DNA from 3 places in the Shinella sp. AETb1-6 genome. Region 2 is predicted to be linked to each of the others. Evidence: riboswitches for the same ligand, from Rfam matches in the RefSeq annotation. Region 2 holds a riboswitch; each other region holds the start of a gene.
The links. A riboswitch is a leader RNA that binds a small molecule or an ion and turns the genes downstream of it on or off. The one in region 2 is predicted to bind thiamine pyrophosphate.
Positions count from the first base shown of each region.

Region 1: linked by a shared signal. The riboswitch ahead of thiD (bifunctional hydroxymethylpyrimidine kinase/phosphomethylpyrimidine kinase) and the one ahead of thiC (phosphomethylpyrimidine synthase ThiC) in region 2 are both predicted to bind thiamine pyrophosphate.
Region 3: linked by a shared signal. The riboswitch ahead of thiB (thiamine ABC transporter substrate binding subunit) and the one ahead of thiC (phosphomethylpyrimidine synthase ThiC) in region 2 are both predicted to bind thiamine pyrophosphate.

Region 1 covers NZ_WUMM01000002.1:411,635-416,901, reverse strand. Annotated here, with positions in the region: gene GR158_RS05315 (LysE family translocator) at 1-62, shown strand, start outside; gene GR158_RS05310 (GNAT family N-acetyltransferase) at 63-953, opposite strand; gene dut (dUTP diphosphatase) at 953-1,426, opposite strand; gene GR158_RS05300 (peptide chain release factor 3) at 1,522-3,102, shown strand; TPP riboswitch at 3,155-3,249, shown strand; gene thiD (bifunctional hydroxymethylpyrimidine kinase/phosphomethylpyrimidine kinase) at 3,291-4,100, shown strand; gene GR158_RS05290 (LysE family translocator) at 4,104-4,715, opposite strand; gene GR158_RS05285 (AraC family transcriptional regulator) at 4,790-5,267, opposite strand, start outside.
Region 2 covers NZ_WUMM01000016.1:74,135-79,401, forward strand. Annotated here, with positions in the region: gene GR158_RS22025 (thiazole synthase) at 1-343, opposite strand, end outside; gene thiS (sulfur carrier protein ThiS) at 345-542, opposite strand; gene thiO (glycine oxidase ThiO) at 539-1,519, opposite strand; gene thiC (phosphomethylpyrimidine synthase ThiC) at 1,522-3,345, opposite strand; TPP riboswitch at 3,437-3,553, opposite strand; gene GR158_RS22045 (Bax inhibitor-1/YccA family protein) at 3,777-4,493, opposite strand; gene GR158_RS22050 (anti-sigma factor) at 4,521-5,267, opposite strand, start outside.
Region 3 covers NZ_WUMM01000008.1:266,664-271,930, forward strand. Annotated here, with positions in the region: gene GR158_RS16445 (helicase-related protein) at 1-738, shown strand, start outside; gene GR158_RS16450 (RNA-binding S4 domain-containing protein) at 742-1,161, shown strand; gene fdxA (ferredoxin FdxA) at 1,380-1,718, shown strand; gene GR158_RS16460 (CarD family transcriptional regulator) at 2,088-2,657, shown strand; gene GR158_RS16465 (RNA polymerase factor sigma-32) at 2,889-3,749, shown strand; gene GR158_RS16470 (hypothetical protein) at 3,846-4,025, opposite strand; TPP riboswitch at 4,214-4,325, shown strand; gene thiB (thiamine ABC transporter substrate binding subunit) at 4,362-5,267, shown strand, end outside.

The sequences.
Region 1 (5,267 bases), on a different contig from region 2:
GGCTGATGGGCACGGTGCTGGCCGGGCTCGCCCTGCGCATGGCGACCGAAGCGCGCCGCTGATCAGAACGCGGCCATCGGCGGCAGGGCGAAGGGCAGGGCGGGCTGAAGATCGTCCGGGCCGCGCAGCATGAAGACCATCTCGCCGTCGTCGGCAGTCGCCTCGCCATCCCACGCCAGATGATCGGGCGCGAAATGCACGGTCACGCGCTGCGGCGTGACATCGAGGCTCGCCAGAATATCCGCGAGGGCGGGCATGCGCGTGCCGACGATGTCGAGGATATCGACATTGCCTTCGCCATCCGCCTGCCAGGCGACGACCGCGCCGGCGTCTCCCAGGAGGTCGAGCTTGAGATCCGGCATCAGCGATGCGTTGAACAGGAACATTTCCTTCTGCCGGAGCGGCGCGAAGCGGTCGGAGACGGGTGCGCGGCCATCGAGCAGACGGCTGAGCAGCGTCAGGTCCGCCTCGTTCGCGAGGTGAAGCCGGCGGGTCGCGAACGCCTGCCCGTCCGTGGGAGGCACGCCGGCGAAGCGGTGCTGCGGGAGCGGGCGAAAGCCGTGTTTCTCGTAGAGCGCCGGCTTGTCGGTCAGCAGCACGACCGCCTCGAAACCCTCGGCGTCGCAATGATCGAGCGCCGCCTCCATGACGGCGCGGTAGAGCCCGCGGCCGCGATGGCTCGGCCGGACTGCGCCGGATTGCAGGCCTGCCGCGCGCACGAAGACGCCGTCGATGACGAGCGGCATGGCGAAGGCGGTGATGTTGGCGATGCAGGCGCCGTCGGCGTCAAAGAAGCCGAAGGGCGCGCTGGTCGGGTCCGGTCCGCCCAGCTGGTCGAGGCCCGAGATGTCGATCTCGAAGATGTCCCGGAGCAGGTCGCAGAGGCCCTGCCAGGCCGCGCGGTCGTCGATGTAATGCGCGCGGAAGATGAGGCCCGCCTTGCCGGATGACATCACCGCACGCCGGTGGAGCCGAAGCCGCCGGCGCCACGCGCGGTTTCGCTTGCCTCCACGGCCTCGCGCACGGCGACCTGCGTCACGGGCGCGATGATCATCTGGGCGATGCGCATGCCGCGTTCGATGGTGAAGGCCTCCTCGCCGAGATTGACGAGCAACACCTTCACTTCGCCGCGATAATCGCTGTCGATGGTGCCGGGCGTGTTGAGGCAGGTGACGCCGTGCTTGAAGGCGAGGCCGGAGCGCGGCCGGATCTGGGCCTCGTAGCCATGCGGGATTTCGAAGATGAAGCCGGTCGGCACGAGCACGCGTTTTCCCGGCGCAAGCATAAGCGGCGCGTCGGCATCCACCGCCGCGCGCAAATCCATGCCGGCGGCGCCCGTCGTCTCGTAGGCGGGAAGCTCGATATCCGCGCCGTTGGGCAGGCGAACGAGGGAGAGTGTGGGCTTGGCGGGGGCGTGTGCGTTCATGGAACCCATAAGCCGGCCGCAGGCGCGGGCCGTCAATTGCATCTTCGCGGCGGAGCCTGTAAAGACCGCGCCAACTCACAGGATATTGCTTGAACATGGCCGAAACCCTTGCCGAGGCGGTCTCCCGCCGCCGCACCTTCGCGATCATCGCGCACCCGGACGCCGGTAAAACAACGCTCACCGAAAAGCTGCTGCTGTTCGGCGGCGCCATCCAGCTCGCCGGCGAAGTGAAGGCGAAGAAGGACCGCATCCAGACCCGTTCGGACTGGATGAAGATCGAGCGCGAGCGCGGCATCTCGGTCGTGACCTCGGTCATGACCTTCGAATATGACGGCAACGTCTTCAACATTCTCGATACGCCCGGCCACGAGGACTTCGCCGACGACACCTACCGCACGCTGACGGCGGTGGATGCGGCCGTGATGGTCATCGACGCCGCCAAGGGTATCGAGCCGCGGACGTTGAAGCTGTTCGAGGTCTGCCGCCTGCGCGATATCCCGATCATCACCTTCGTCAACAAGATGGACCGTGAGAGCCGCGATCCCTTCGAGATCCTCGACGAGGTGGAAGAGAAGCTGGCGCTGGACACCGCACCGGTCACCTGGCCGGTCGGCCGCTCCAAGACCTTCTGCGGCTCCTACCATCTGGCCGATCGCACCTTCCGCGGCTCGGACACGCAGGTCCAGCCGACGAAGATGGACGATGCCGCCGAAGTCGCCAAACACCTGCCGGAAAACGAGCGCCAGGCCTTCATCGACGAGATGGAACTGGCGCGCGAGGCCTGCCGCCCGTTCGACCGCGAAGCCTTCCTCGAAGGCCACATGACGCCGGTCTTCTTCGGTTCGGCGCTGCGCAATTTCGGGGTGCGCGATCTCATCAACGCGCTCGGCGCCTTCGCGCCGCCGCCGCGCGACCAGGTGGCGGATGTGCGCAAGGTCCACGCCGCCGAAGACAAGATGACGGCCTTCGTCTTCAAGATCCAGGCCAATATGGATCCGAACCACCGCGACCGCATCGCCTTTGCCCGTGTCTGCTCCGGCATGCTGGAGCGCGGCATGAAGGTCCGCCTTGCCCGCACCGGCAAGCAGATCGGCCTCTCGGCGCCGCAGTTCTTCTTCGCCTCGCAGCGCCAGCTCGCCGATACGGCCTATGCCGGCGACGTGGTGGGCATTCCCAACCACGGGACGCTGCGCATCGGCGATACGCTGACGGAAGGCGAGGCGCTGGTGTTCGAAGGCGTGCCGAACTTCGCGCCGGAAATCCTGCGCCGCGTGCGGCTTGAAGACGCGATGAAGGCCAAGAAGCTGAAGGAAGCGTTGCAGCAGATGGCGGAAGAGGGCGTCGTGCAGCTCTTCTCGCCGGAAGACGGCACGCCGGCCATCGTCGGTGTCGTCGGCGCGCTGCAGCTCGACGTTCTCAAGGAGCGCCTGCAGCAGGAATACGGCCTGCCGGTATCCTTCGAAATGTCGCGCTTCTCCGTCTGCCGCTGGATTTCCTCCGACAATGCGGCCGAACTCGACAAGTTCGTCACCCAGCGCCGCGGCGATATCGCCCGCGACCTCGATGGCGATCCGGTCTTCCTTGCGCAGGACAGCTTTTCGCTGCGCTACGAGGCGGAACGTTACCCCGCTATCAAGATGGTCGCCATCAAGGAGTACCACGTCACCAAGGCGTGACGGCGGCCTGTCACTTTCAAGGTGACAGGCGCCTCTCCATTTGCGAAAAGCGTTGCCGAGACAGGGGCGTCCGCGCAGGCGGGCTGAGAAGCACCCTTTGAACCTGAACCGGATCATGCCGGCGGAGGGAGTCGCTGGCACTGCATTCGCCGTTGTCCCGCGCCCGCCTCCGTCCGCAAGGAGGCGAGATGGCAGACACAATCGCAAACATCCTGTCGATCGCAGGCTCCGACCCCTCGGGCGGCGCCGGCATCCAGGCTGACCTCAAGACCTTCGCCGCCCGCGGCACCTACGGCATGGCCGTGCTGACGGCGCTGACGGCGCAGAACACGCAGGGCGTTTCCGGTCTGCATCTCGTGCCGCCGGCCTTCGTCGCCGCGCAGATCGCCGATGTCTTCGCCGATGTGCGGGTGGGCGCCGTCAAGATCGGCATGATCGCCTCGGGCGAGATCGCCGAGGCGGTCGCGAACGCGCTGTCGCCGCATCGCTCCGTCCCCGTCGTGCTCGATCCCGTCATGATCGCCAAGGGCGGGGCCTCGCTTCTGGCCGCAGACGCTGTGGAGGCCCTGACGCGCCGGCTGCTGCCGCTGTCCACGCTGCTCACGCCCAACCTGCCGGAGGCGGCCGCCCTGCTCGGCGAAGCCGAGGCGACGGACCGCGCTGCGATGGAAAGCCAGGCGAAGCGCCTGCTGGCGCTCGGGCCGAAGGCGGTTCTGCTGAAGGGCGGGCATCTGCCGGGCAACGAGAGCCCGGATGTGCTGGCCATGCCGGGCGCGCTGCGCTGGTTCGAGGGCGTGCGCGTGCTCACGCGCAACACCCACGGCACCGGCTGCACGCTGTCGAGCGCGGTGGCGGCGGAACTGGGCAAGGGGCATTCGCTGCCCGATGCCGTGGCGGCGGCCAAGAGCTTCGTCGCCGGCGCCGTGCGCGGATCCGGTGCGCTGGCGGTCGGCGCGGGCCATGGACCGCTGCACCATTTCCACGCGCTCTGGGCGTGATGGTCAGCGATCCGAAAGCGCCAGCCGCAGGCCCATGAGCCCCAGGGCCGCGGCGAAGCTGCGCTGCATCCAGGTCATGACCGCCGGTCGGCCCAGCACCTGCCGGCGCAGGCTGGCCGCAAGCGCGGCATAGACGGCGAAGACGAGGAAGGTCAGCAGCATGAACACGCCGCCGAGCAAAAGCATCTGCGCCGTCAGGTCCGGCGCGCCATCGGGCACGAACTGCGGCAGGAAGGCGAGGAAGAACAGCGAGAGCTTCGGGTTGAAGACATTGGTGAAGGCGCCCTTGCGCACGATGCGCGCGGCCGCCCCGACCGGCTGTTCCGGTGCCATGTCGAGCGCGACGCTTTCGCGCAGCATGCTCCAGGCGATGAACAGCAGATAGATGACGCCGATGATGCGCAGCATTTCGAAGGCAAGCGCGCTGGCATGCAGGATGGCGGCGAGCCCGGCGATGCTGGCCAGCATATGCGGGATGATGCCCAGCGTGCAGCCGAAGGCCGCAAGCAGGCCGGCGCGAAAGCCGCCGCTGACCCCGCGCGCCACGGTGTAGATGACGCCGGTGCCCGGAAGCAGGATGACGATGAGCGAGGTGATGAGGAATTCGGCAGTCATGTCGGGTTTCCATGCGCTTGAAGAGGCGGCAGGAAACACCGGATGGTCATCGCGGTCTTGAACGAAATTGCAGGTCAGGCGAGGGCGGCGAGATAGGCGCCCGGCGTATAGCCGTAGCGCCGCGTGAAGTTGCGCGTCATGTGGCTCTGGTCGGCGAAGCCGGCGCCGGCCGCGGCATCCGCAAGTGGATTGCCGGCGGCGATGAGGCGTCGGGCGAGATCCGTCCGGCGCTGGATGAGATAGGCGTGGGGCGTCAGCCCCGTGGCGCGGGCGAAATCCCGCACCAGCCGGAAACGGCCAAGGCCGCAATCGGCAGCGAGTACATCGAGCGTGACGGGCGAGACCGGGTCGGCGTCGATCCGCTCGCGTGCGCGGGCGATGCCGGCAGCCGCAATGCCCTCGCGGCGCGGCGCCTGCTCGCGCAGCACGGCCGCCAGCAGCAGGAGAAGACGCTCATCGCGGCAGATTGCGGCGGCCTTGCTGTCCACCAGCGCTGCCAGGGCGGCTGCGACAAGCCGGCCGACACGGCCGTCGTCCAGCACGGGCGCATGA
Region 2 (5,267 bases):
CGACGAGACCGAAGACATCCGGCTGGAGCGTGTCGTGGTGGCCGATGACCTCCAGCTTGATCCAGTCGGTGCGGAACACGTCGCGCGCCATCTTGGCCGTCAGCACGGCCTCCTGCACGCTGTGGCATCCCGCCGTGTTGGGCAGAACGCGAACGCCAAGCGCGCGGATCATCTCGAAGAACGCGCCGCCCGCCTTGCCGCCTGCCGTCTCGCGGCGCAGCGATACGGTGACGATTTCCGTCTTCGAGCGCCGCACGGCTTCGGCAAGAATAGCGGGCGAGGGGTAGCGGGCCGTGCCCAGCAGAAGACGGGACCGGACGGTAACGTCGTAGAGTTTCAGCATGTCAGCCTCCCTGCATGGGGGAGAGGATCTCGATCCGGTCCCGCTCGCCGAGCGTGAAGGCGGCGCGATCCTCGCGGTGGACGAGCTCTCCGTTCACCGCTGTCGCGAGCCATTCGCCCTCGTATTCGAGGACATCGAGCAGGGCGGCGAGCGTCGTCGCCGCCACGTCCTGTTCCTCGCCGTTGATGATGAAGGTCATGATGCCAGCCTCTCCGGTTGCGGGGCTTCCGCCAGCAGGCGCCGGGCGACCTCGCCCGCCATGGCGGGCGCCAGCAGGAAGCCGTGGCGGTAAAAGCCGTTGACATGGATGGTCTCGCCGAGCGCCGTGACGCGCGGCAGGTTGTCGGGGTAGGCGGGGCGGATACCCGTGCCGGTTTCCGCCACGCGCGCCTCGCCGAAGGCTGGATGCAGCGCGTAGGCGGCGTTCAGCAGTTCCATCATGGAGCGGGCCGTCACCGGGCCGGCATCATCCGTCTCGATCATGGTCGCGCCGACCATGAACCGGTTCTTCTCGCGCGGCACGATGTAGATCGGGTGACGCGGATGGAGGAGGCGGACGGGACGGGAGAGGTTTATCTCTCCGGTCTCGAGATAGAGCATCTCACCGCGCACGCCGCGCAGGTCCGGCAACTGGCCGATGCGGGCGGCACCGGTGCAATCGACGATACGGTCGAAAGCGCCCTTGTCCTTGCTGTCGCCGAAGAGGAAGCGCATGCGCGCCTCCTCAAGCGCTGCAGTCAGGCCGGAGAGCGCCCGACGCGGATCGAGATGCGCCTCTGAGCGGAAGAACAACGCCTTGCGGAACCGGCCGGCGAGATCCGGTTCGAGCGCGCCGATCGCCGCCTCGTCCAGCCATTCCCAGCCGGTGGTGCGCGAGGCGAATCGGTCGAGTTCGCCCGTATCGCGCCCGCCGGCGACCACGAGCGTTCCGCGACGCTGGACCTGCCCGGGCAGGGCGGCCTCCCACCAGTCGGCCGCCATCCGCCCGAGCGAGAGCACCGGTTCTTCGGCATTCTCGCGCTCGCACCACGGCGCCAGCATGCCGCCGGCAAAACCGGATGCGCCGGTGCCGACAGCGCCGGCCTTTTCCTGCACGGTGACGTCGAAGCCATGGCGGTAAAGCTGCCATGCGACGGTGAGGCCGGCGACGCCGGCCCCCTTGACCAGGATACGCATGGTCATTCTCCCGCAGATGTCGTGCCAAGCGGCATGTAGAGGTCGCCGCCCTCGCGGAACTTCGCCGCCATCGCCTCCAGTCCCTCCTTCTGCGCTTCGGCACGGATGTCGTGGGAGATGCGCATGGAGCAGAATTTCGGACCGCACATGGAGCAGAAATGCGCCACCTTGTGCGCCTCCTTGGGCAGCGTCTCGTCGTGGTAGGAGCGGGCCGTTTCCGGGTCGAGCGAGAGGTTGAACTGGTCTTCCCAGCGGAATTCGAAGCGGGCGCGCGACAGCGCGTCGTCGCGGATCTTCGCCGCCGGATGCCCCTTGGCGAGATCGGCAGCATGGGCGGCGATCTTGTAGGTGATGACACCCACCTTGACGTCGTTGCGGTCGGGCAGGCCGAGATGTTCCTTCGGCGTGACGTAGCAGAGCATGGCCGTGCCGAACCAGCCGATCATCGCCGCGCCGATACCGGACGTGATGTGGTCGTAGCCGGGCGCGATATCGGTGGTGAGCGGGCCGAGCGTGTAGAACGGCGCCTCGCCGCAGGTCTTCAGCTGCTTGTCCATGTTCTCCTTGATCTTGTGCATCGGCACATGGCCGGGGCCTTCGATCATGACCTGGCAATCCCTGGCCCAGGCGATCTGCGTGAGCTCGCCGAGCGTTTCGAGTTCGGCGAACTGCGCAGCATCGTTGGCATCGGCAATCGAGCCGGGGCGCAGGCCATCGCCGAGCGAGAAGGAAACGTCATAGGCGCGGCAGATGTCGCAGATTTCCTCGAAATGCTCGTAGAGGAAGCTCTCGCGGTGGTGATGAAGACACCACTTGGCCATGATCGAGCCGCCGCGCGAGACGATGCCGGTGACGCGGTTGACGGTCAGCGGGATGTAATGCAGCCGCACGCCGGCGTGGATGGTGAAATAGTCGACGCCCTGTTCGGCCTGCTCGATCAGCGTGTCGCGGAAGACTTCCCAGGTCAGGTCCTCGGCGATGCCGTTGACCTTCTCGAGCGCCTGATAGAGCGGCACGGTGCCGATCGGAACCGGCGCGTTGCGAACGATCCATTCGCGGATGTTGTGGATGTTGCGGCCGGTCGACAGGTCCATGACCGTATCGGCGCCCCAGCGGATCGCCCAGACCATCTTCTCGACCTCTTCGGCCATGGAGGAGGTAACGGCCGAATTGCCGATATTGGCGTTGATCTTGACCAGGAAATTGCGGCCGATGATCATCGGCTCGGCTTCCGGGTGGTTGATGTTGGCGGGAATGATCGCCCGGCCGCTGGCGACCTCCTGGCGGACGAATTCCGGTGTGACGAAATCGGGAATATGCGCGCCGAAACTGTCACCGTCGCGGACGAGCGCATCCTTCGCGGCCTTGCGGCCGAGATTTTCCCTGATGGCGATGAATTCCATCTCCGGCGTGATGATGCCGGCGCGGGCATAGGCAAGCTGGGTCACGGCCTTGCCATCCTTCGCCCGGCGCGGGCGGTTGCGGACCGGAAATTCCGGGGTCAGCCGCTCGCCGGTGGCAAAACCATTGTCTTCCGGGCGGATGTGGCGGCCGTCATAGTCTTCGGTATCGCCACGTGCGGAGATCCAGCTTTCGCGCAGCCGCGGCAGGCCGCTTTCGATGGCGACGATGTGGTCGGGGTCGGTATAGGCGCCCGAGGCGTCGTAGACGATGACGGGCGGTTCACCGGAGGTCGGGTGGAGGGAAATCTCGCGCATCGGCACGCGGATTTCGGGATACTGTTCGCCGGCAATGTGGATCTTGCGCGAGGCGGGCAGGGCGCCGGTCGTGACGGTTGGGGTAAGCTTCTGGGCGGCAATATTCATCGTGAGGCTCCAAGTTCGGTTTGGAGACCCAGTCCTAGAGCCGGAATGATGGAAGGACGCCGCACACGGAATCCGGCTTCACGGATATCCTGCCACAGCGCTTGCACCGTCCCTACGCCAGTATGAACTGGATCAGGTTCAACGGGTCACTGCGCTGCGAAAGCCAGCAGTATCTCAGCCCCTTGTCGGGACCCCCCTGGTGAATGCCTTAAGCAAAAACGCTATGGGCCGATTTGTCAACGGGGTTATTTGTGTAAGGTGATGCTTACTGATTGGCGTGCAAATGATGCATGCAGCCTCCCCCGTCGTCCTTGGGCATGACCCGAAGATGACGGTAGTGAGTGTGTCCTGGTTGCGGGCAAAAAGAAACGGCGAGGTTATGCCTCGCCGTTCAATCAGACCCGCTGATCAAGAGTCAGCCGCTCTGGTTACTACTCGCGTTCGCCCGTGAAATTCAGCAGCAGCTGGAAGATGTTGACGAAGTTCAGGTAGAGCGAGAGCGCGCCGAACACGGCCATCTTCTGCTGGGATTCCTGGTCGATGTTCTCCGCATATTGTTCCTTGATGTTCTGCGTATCCCAGGCCGTCAGGCCGACGAAGACGAGGATACCGATCACGGAGATCGCGAACTGCAGGGCGCTGGAGCCCAGGAAGATGTTGACGATCGAAGCGATCACGACGCCGATCAGGCCCATGATCAGGAACGAGCCGAACTTCGACAGGTCACGCTTCGTCACATAGCCGTAAAGGCTCGTGGCGCCGAACATGGTTGCGGCGATGAAGAAGGTGCGCGCGATGCTCATGCCGGTGAAGACGAGGAACACCGATGCGAGCGAGAGGCCCATGACGGCGCAGAACGCCCAGAAGGTTATCTGTGCCGTGCTGGCCGACATCGTCTGGATCTTGAACGAGAAGAAGAAGACGAAGGCGAGCGGCGCCAGCATCACCACCCACTTGAGCGGCGACGAGAAGATCGGCACGTAGAGCGCCGGCGTCGAGCCGACGATGAAGGCAACGAGGCCGGTGATAACAAGGCCGGCGCCCATGTAGTTGTAGACGCGCAGCATGTGCTGGCGCAGGCCCTCGTCGAAGAGGGCAGCGGACTGCGCCTGTGCGCCGTAGCCAAATCGCTGTTGTACGGGTTCCATCTCATATCTCCTTGTGGAAACGGTTGATCAGTAGAGCGTGCGCGAAAGTTCGCGCGCGGTTTGCGTCAGGTCGTCGGCCTTGCGGCTTTCGGACACCAGGGCATACGCGACGTCGCCGATCTGCCAGTAGGCGGCCTTGGCATTGTCGGCGTGGAACAGCAGGACATGCTGCACGGCAAACGAGCCCGGGCGCACGGCAAAGAGCGAGAGGCGTTCGTTCGCCTCCGGCTGAAGCACCAGCTCGACGCTCGGGCCATAGGCCGAGGGGAAGACCTGCGTATCGAGGACGGTCCAGCCTTTCGGCAGGTCCGGCAGGACGATGGCGGTGGCCGAGCGGATCTCCGCACGGTCGAACGTTTCCGTCTCCGGCTGCGATGCCATCGTGTCGCGCAGAAGCGTCGTCCGGTGGGCGCGCACCGCCTCCTCCACGAAGGCCGGCGGCTGCACCGAGGCGATGACCTCGGTCGCGCCGAAGGGGCCGAAGACGGCATGCGCGACCCAGCCTGCCGCGACGAAGAGCGCGATCGCGGCAGCCCGGCGGAAGACCGCAAGGATGCGGCGGCGTGACAGCGAACGCTCCAGCTGGCGCGCGGCCTCGCGCGTCTCCTGCCGGATCACGGTGCGGTGGTCTGCAAGCGCCAGGCGCAGCTCGTCGCGCACGCGCAGGTCCTTCATGATCTGCGCGGCGACGGCCGGGCGTTCCGACAGATAGGCCTCCACCTCGATGCGCCGTCCGACGGCCAGCTGGTCGTCGACATATGCGTTGAGATCGGC
Region 3 (5,267 bases), on a different contig from region 2:
GCCATGCTTTCCATCCTCGGCGCCACGCCCGACGACATGGAAGAGATCCTCAAGGGTCTCGGCTACCGCGCCGACAGCGTGACCGCCGAAGAGGCCGCCGCCTTCCTCGCCGCCCAGGCCCCGGCCGATGCGGGTGCTGCCACTCCGGCGGACGCCGCAGGCGAGCAGGATGGCGATGCCGACGAGGCGCAGGCCGACGTTGCCGAAGAATCGGCCGCCGAAGCCCCTGCCGCGGAAGCACCCGCGTCCGAAACGCCCGTTGAAGAGACGCCGGCCGCCGAGACGGCGGAAGCCCCGGCTGCATCGGATGCCGCAGCCCCCGAGGCTGCCGGCGAAAGCGCCGATCCGGTCGAGGCCAAGCCCGTGCTGCTCTGGCGTCCGGGTTCGCGCCACGACAACCAGCGCCAGGGCGGCCACCGCCATGGCGGCGAGCGGTCCGAGCGTGGCGAACGCCGTGGCGGCGACCGCAACCGCGGCCAGCAGGCCGGGGAGCGCGGTGAACGCGGCGAGCGTCGCGAAGGCGGCCGCGGCCGTCCCGACCAGAATCGCGGCGGCCGCGACGGAAAGCCGCAGGGCGGCAACCGCGACCGCAACGAGCAGCGCAACGATCGCAACGAGCGCGGCGGAAAGCCGCAGCAGGCGAAGTTCGAGGCCCGTCCGCCCCGCAAGGAGAAGCCGATCGATCCGGATTCGCCCTTCGCAAAGCTCGCGGCGCTCAAGGAGCAGCTGAAGAAGTAAGCCATGGCGCGCGACGAGGAACAGCCGGCCGGTCAGGCGCGACAGCGCATCGACAAGTGGCTGTTCTTCGCGCGCCTGCGCAAGTCGCGCTCGCTGGCGGCGAAGTCCGTCGAGGCGGGCGATGTGCGCGTCAACGATCTCGCCATCCGCCAGCCCTCCTATGCCGTGCGTCCCGGTGATGTCGTCGTGCTTTCGCTCGAGCGCCACGACATGGTGGTGAAGGTGCTCCAGACCGGCGAGCGCCGCGGCCCCTATGAGGAGGCCCGCCTTCTCTACAGCGACATGACGCCGCCCCCGCCGCCGCGCGAGGAACGCAATCTCTTCGCCCAGGCCACGCGCGAGCGCGGCGCTGGCCGGCCCACCAAGCGCGAACGCCGCGAGATCGACCGCCTGCACGATTATCCGGGCGAAGGCGACGGCTGAGTGCCGGGCCGTTCCGGGCCGCGCTTTAGAATTCTATACCTCGCAAGCCGCAGATCGCGCATGTATTACGCTTGCAAAGCGCCCGCAAAGCCTTTACCTCAGCCACCGGACAGCCTGCTTCTCGCATCTCCTGCTGTCTGCCAGCCGATTGCGTGACAGGCTTTGCGGCAATGGACGGTTCCGCCGTCCGCCTGCTTGTGATTTTTCTGGAGTTCATCATGACGTATGTCGTGACCGACAACTGCATCCGCTGCAAATATACGGACTGTGTCGAAGTCTGCCCTGTCGACTGCTTCTACGAAGGCGAGAACTTCCTGGTCATCCACCCGGACGAGTGCATCGATTGCGGCGTCTGCGAGCCGGAATGTCCCGCCGAGGCGATCAAGCCCGATACGGAGCCGGGTCTCGACAAGTGGTTGAAGATCAACACGGAATTCGCGTCGATCTGGCCCAACATCACCGTGAAGCGGGATGCGCTGCCCGAGGCCAAGGAAATGGACGGCGTGGAAGGCAAGTACGAGCAGTACTTCTCGCCCAATCCGGGCAAGGGCGACTGACCGGCCGCACCGCGGCCGCCGAAGCTGGGGAAAAAAGCCTGTCCTCGCCAAAAGGCGATAGGGCAGGCTTGATGACCCATGCGAAGCAAATTATTGATTTCGGCACTTTTTTGTGGTAGGGTCCTGATACTGATCCACATCGCGGCATTTTGCGTGCCCGAACACCACCACGAAAGCAAACGATCCCTCACCGTCGCTCACCTCCCATAGGCAACCTCGGTTGCTCGCATGTGATCGCGTTGCAGTGGACCTCTTTGCGCATGGCGGACGGACCAGAGTGGTGACACCGCAGGGTGCCCCCCGTCTTTCCCGGGTCCCCGGACCCACCCCGGCCTCATCGGGGAGTGTAACAGGGAGTATTTGAACAGAATGACGACCCAGCAGAAGAAATCTTCCACGCGCCAGGGCTTCAAGACCGGCGAGTCGATCGTCTATCCCGCCCACGGTGTCGGCCAGATCGTGGCCATCGAGGAGCAGGAAGTCGCCGGCATGAAGCTTGAGCTTTTTGTCATCGATTTCGAAAAGGACAAGATGCGTCTCAAGGTGCCGGTTGCCAAGGCCGTTTCCATCGGCATGCGCAAACTGTCGGAGACCGATTTCGTCGACCGCGCGCTGAAGGTTGTCCAGGGCAAGGCCCGCGTGAAGCGCACCATGTGGTCGCGCCGCGCGCAGGAATACGATGCCAAGATCAATTCCGGCGACCTGATCTCGATTGCCGAAGTGGTCCGTGACCTCTATCGCGCCGAGAACCAGCCGGAGCAGTCCTATTCCGAGCGCCAGCTTTACGAAGCTGCCCTCGACCGCATGGCCCGCGAAATCGCCGCCGTCAACAAGATGTCGGAAACCGAAGCCGTCCGTCTCGTCGAGACGAACCTCGCCAAGGGTCCGAAGCGCGGCAAGGCCATCGAGGAAGATGACAGCCAGGACGAGGCCGCCTGATCTAGGGCACTCCGTCACGATTTAAAGCCCGGCTGGCGACAGCCGGGTTTTTTTATGGAACTTTTTTGCGGCACGCCCGTTTGACTGGCCGAGGATGACCGAAGGGCGCTGTGCCGCGGCATCGTCCCGGCCATGCCGGGCGATCCACTGGCCTCTCCGGACTGTCTTCTCTATGGGCGAACGGGTGGTTCATGCCTCCCCGGAGCCGGTTCGGTTCACGTGGAGAGACGCATGGCTACGACGACCGCAGAGCGCCGCATGATCAAGCTTGCCATGTCCGCGCCCTACCTTGAGAGGGACGAGGAACAGGCTCTTGCCCAGGCCTGGAAGAACAATCAAGACCAGGAAGCCCGTAACCGCATTGCCATGGCCCATATGCGCCTGGTCGTTTCGATGGCGGGCAAGTTCCGCAATTTCGGCCTGCCGCTCAGCGATCTCGTGCAGGAAGGCTATATCGGCCTTCTGGAAGCCGCCGCCCGCTTCGAGCCGGAGCGGCAGGTGCGCTTCTCCACCTATGCCAGCTGGTGGATCCGCGCCTCGATCCAGGATTACGTGCTTCGCAACTGGTCCATCGTGCGCGGCGGCACCAGTTCGGCGCAGAAGGCGCTGTTCTTCAACCTGCGCCGTCTGCGTGCCCGGCTCGCCCGCGGCGACACCCGTCTGACCGCCGAGGCCATGCATCAGGAAATCGCCGCCGCCATCGGTGTCAGCACCGCCGACGTGCGCACCATGGATGCGCGCCTGTCCTCGTCGGATATCTCGCTGCAGGCGCCGATCTCGCCCAATGAAGGCGAGGGCGCCAGCCGCATCGATCTTCTCGCCAGCGAGGCCCCCCTGCCGGACGAGCAGGCCGAAGGCTCCATCGATGGCGAACGCCGCCATCTCTGGCTCTATTCGGCGCTCGGCGAACTCAACGAACGCGAGATGAAGATCATCCGCGCCCGCCGCCTCGCCGAAAACGGCGCAACGCTCGAGGAACTGGGCGTCCTGCTCGGCATCTCCAAGGAGCGCGTCCGCCAGATCGAGAACCGGGCGCTGGAAAAGCTGAAGGCCGTCCTGGTCAGCAAGACCACGGATTTCGCCTACGCCTGAGCAGCCAGACGCCGGCTGTTTCCTCGCGCTCCCGACAGCAAAGGACCCGGATGCAGGGACATCCGGGCCTTCGGGGGAGGTCATTCACGATGCCGCTCAGTTGCAGACCTTGATCTTCCGGATCACGACGTCGCCGTAATAATCGTAGGATTTCACCTTCTTGATGAAGCATTGCGGCTGCTCATAGCCGTAGCTGTCGTAGCAGGCATATGAGGGCGCTGCGAAGGAAACGGCGGCGACGAGGGCAATAGTGGCGGAAACGATGGTCTTGCGCATGGGTCTCTCCTGATCTCTGGCCTGATGGATGCGACGAGCTGTTCTCGTCCGGTGATGAGAAGATCGCACAGCGCCGCCTTGCCCGCTGTTTCCCACGGAACAGGCCGATTTTCCGTCCATTCCCGCCTGCCGGGCTTTGCTCTCCCGTCCGCCCCTTGCGCGCCGTCGCGGGCCGGATTATGCCTTGTCCTGCTCTAACGGGGTGCCCGCAGGTTTCGGTCTGCTGGCTGAGAGGCGTCACGCCAACCCGAAGAACCTGATCCGGCTCGTACCGGCGGAGGGATTAGACGGCTCAATCCAGCGCCCTATTCCCGTTGTGACAACAAGGAGGCGCGGATGCGCACGCTACTTTCCACATTGGTTACGGCGCTCGCCGTTTGTGTCGCCGTCCCCGCATCGGCGCAGGAAAAGACGCTGACCGTCTACACCTATGAGAGCTTCATCGCCGAATGGGGCCCGGGCCCCAAGGTCAAGGAAGAATTCGAGAAGACCTGCGGCTGCAAGGTCGAATGGGTCGGCGTGGCCGATGGCGTGGAGCTCCTGACCCGCCTCAAGCTGGAGGGCGAGGGCACCAAGGCCGACGTGGTGCTCGGCCTCGATACCAATCTCATCGCCGAGGCGAAGGCCACGGGCCTGTTCGAGGCGCATGGCCTCTCGCCGAAGGATCTGACGGTGCCCGGCGGCTTCTCCGACGATACGTTCCTGCCCTACGACTACGGCCATTTCGCCGTCGTCTATGACAGCGAGACGCTGAAGAACCCGCCGGCGAGCCTCAAGGACCTGGTCGAGGGCGATCCGGCGGAGAAGATCGTCATCGAGGATCCTCGCACCTCCACGCCGGGCCTCGGCCTGCTGCTCTGGGTCAAGTCGGTCTATGGCGACAAGGCGCCCGAGGCCTGGGAAAAGCTCAAGCGGCGTGTCCTGACCGTCACGCCGGGCTGGTCGGAAGCCTATGGCCTGTTCACCAAGGGTGAGGCGCCGATGGTGCTGTCCTACACGACCTCGCCGGCCTATCACGTCATCGCGGAGAAGAACGAGCGCTACAAGGCGGCCGCCTTCTCGGAAGGCCACTATATCCAGATCGAGGTTGCCGGTCTCACCCGCACCGCCGACGACAAGGCGCTGGCCCGCCAGTTCCTCACCTACATGACGGGCCCGGATTTCCAGTCGATCATCCCTGAAACCAACTGGATGATGCCGGCTGGCAAGACCCGCGATCCGCTGCCCGCGGCCTTCGATGCA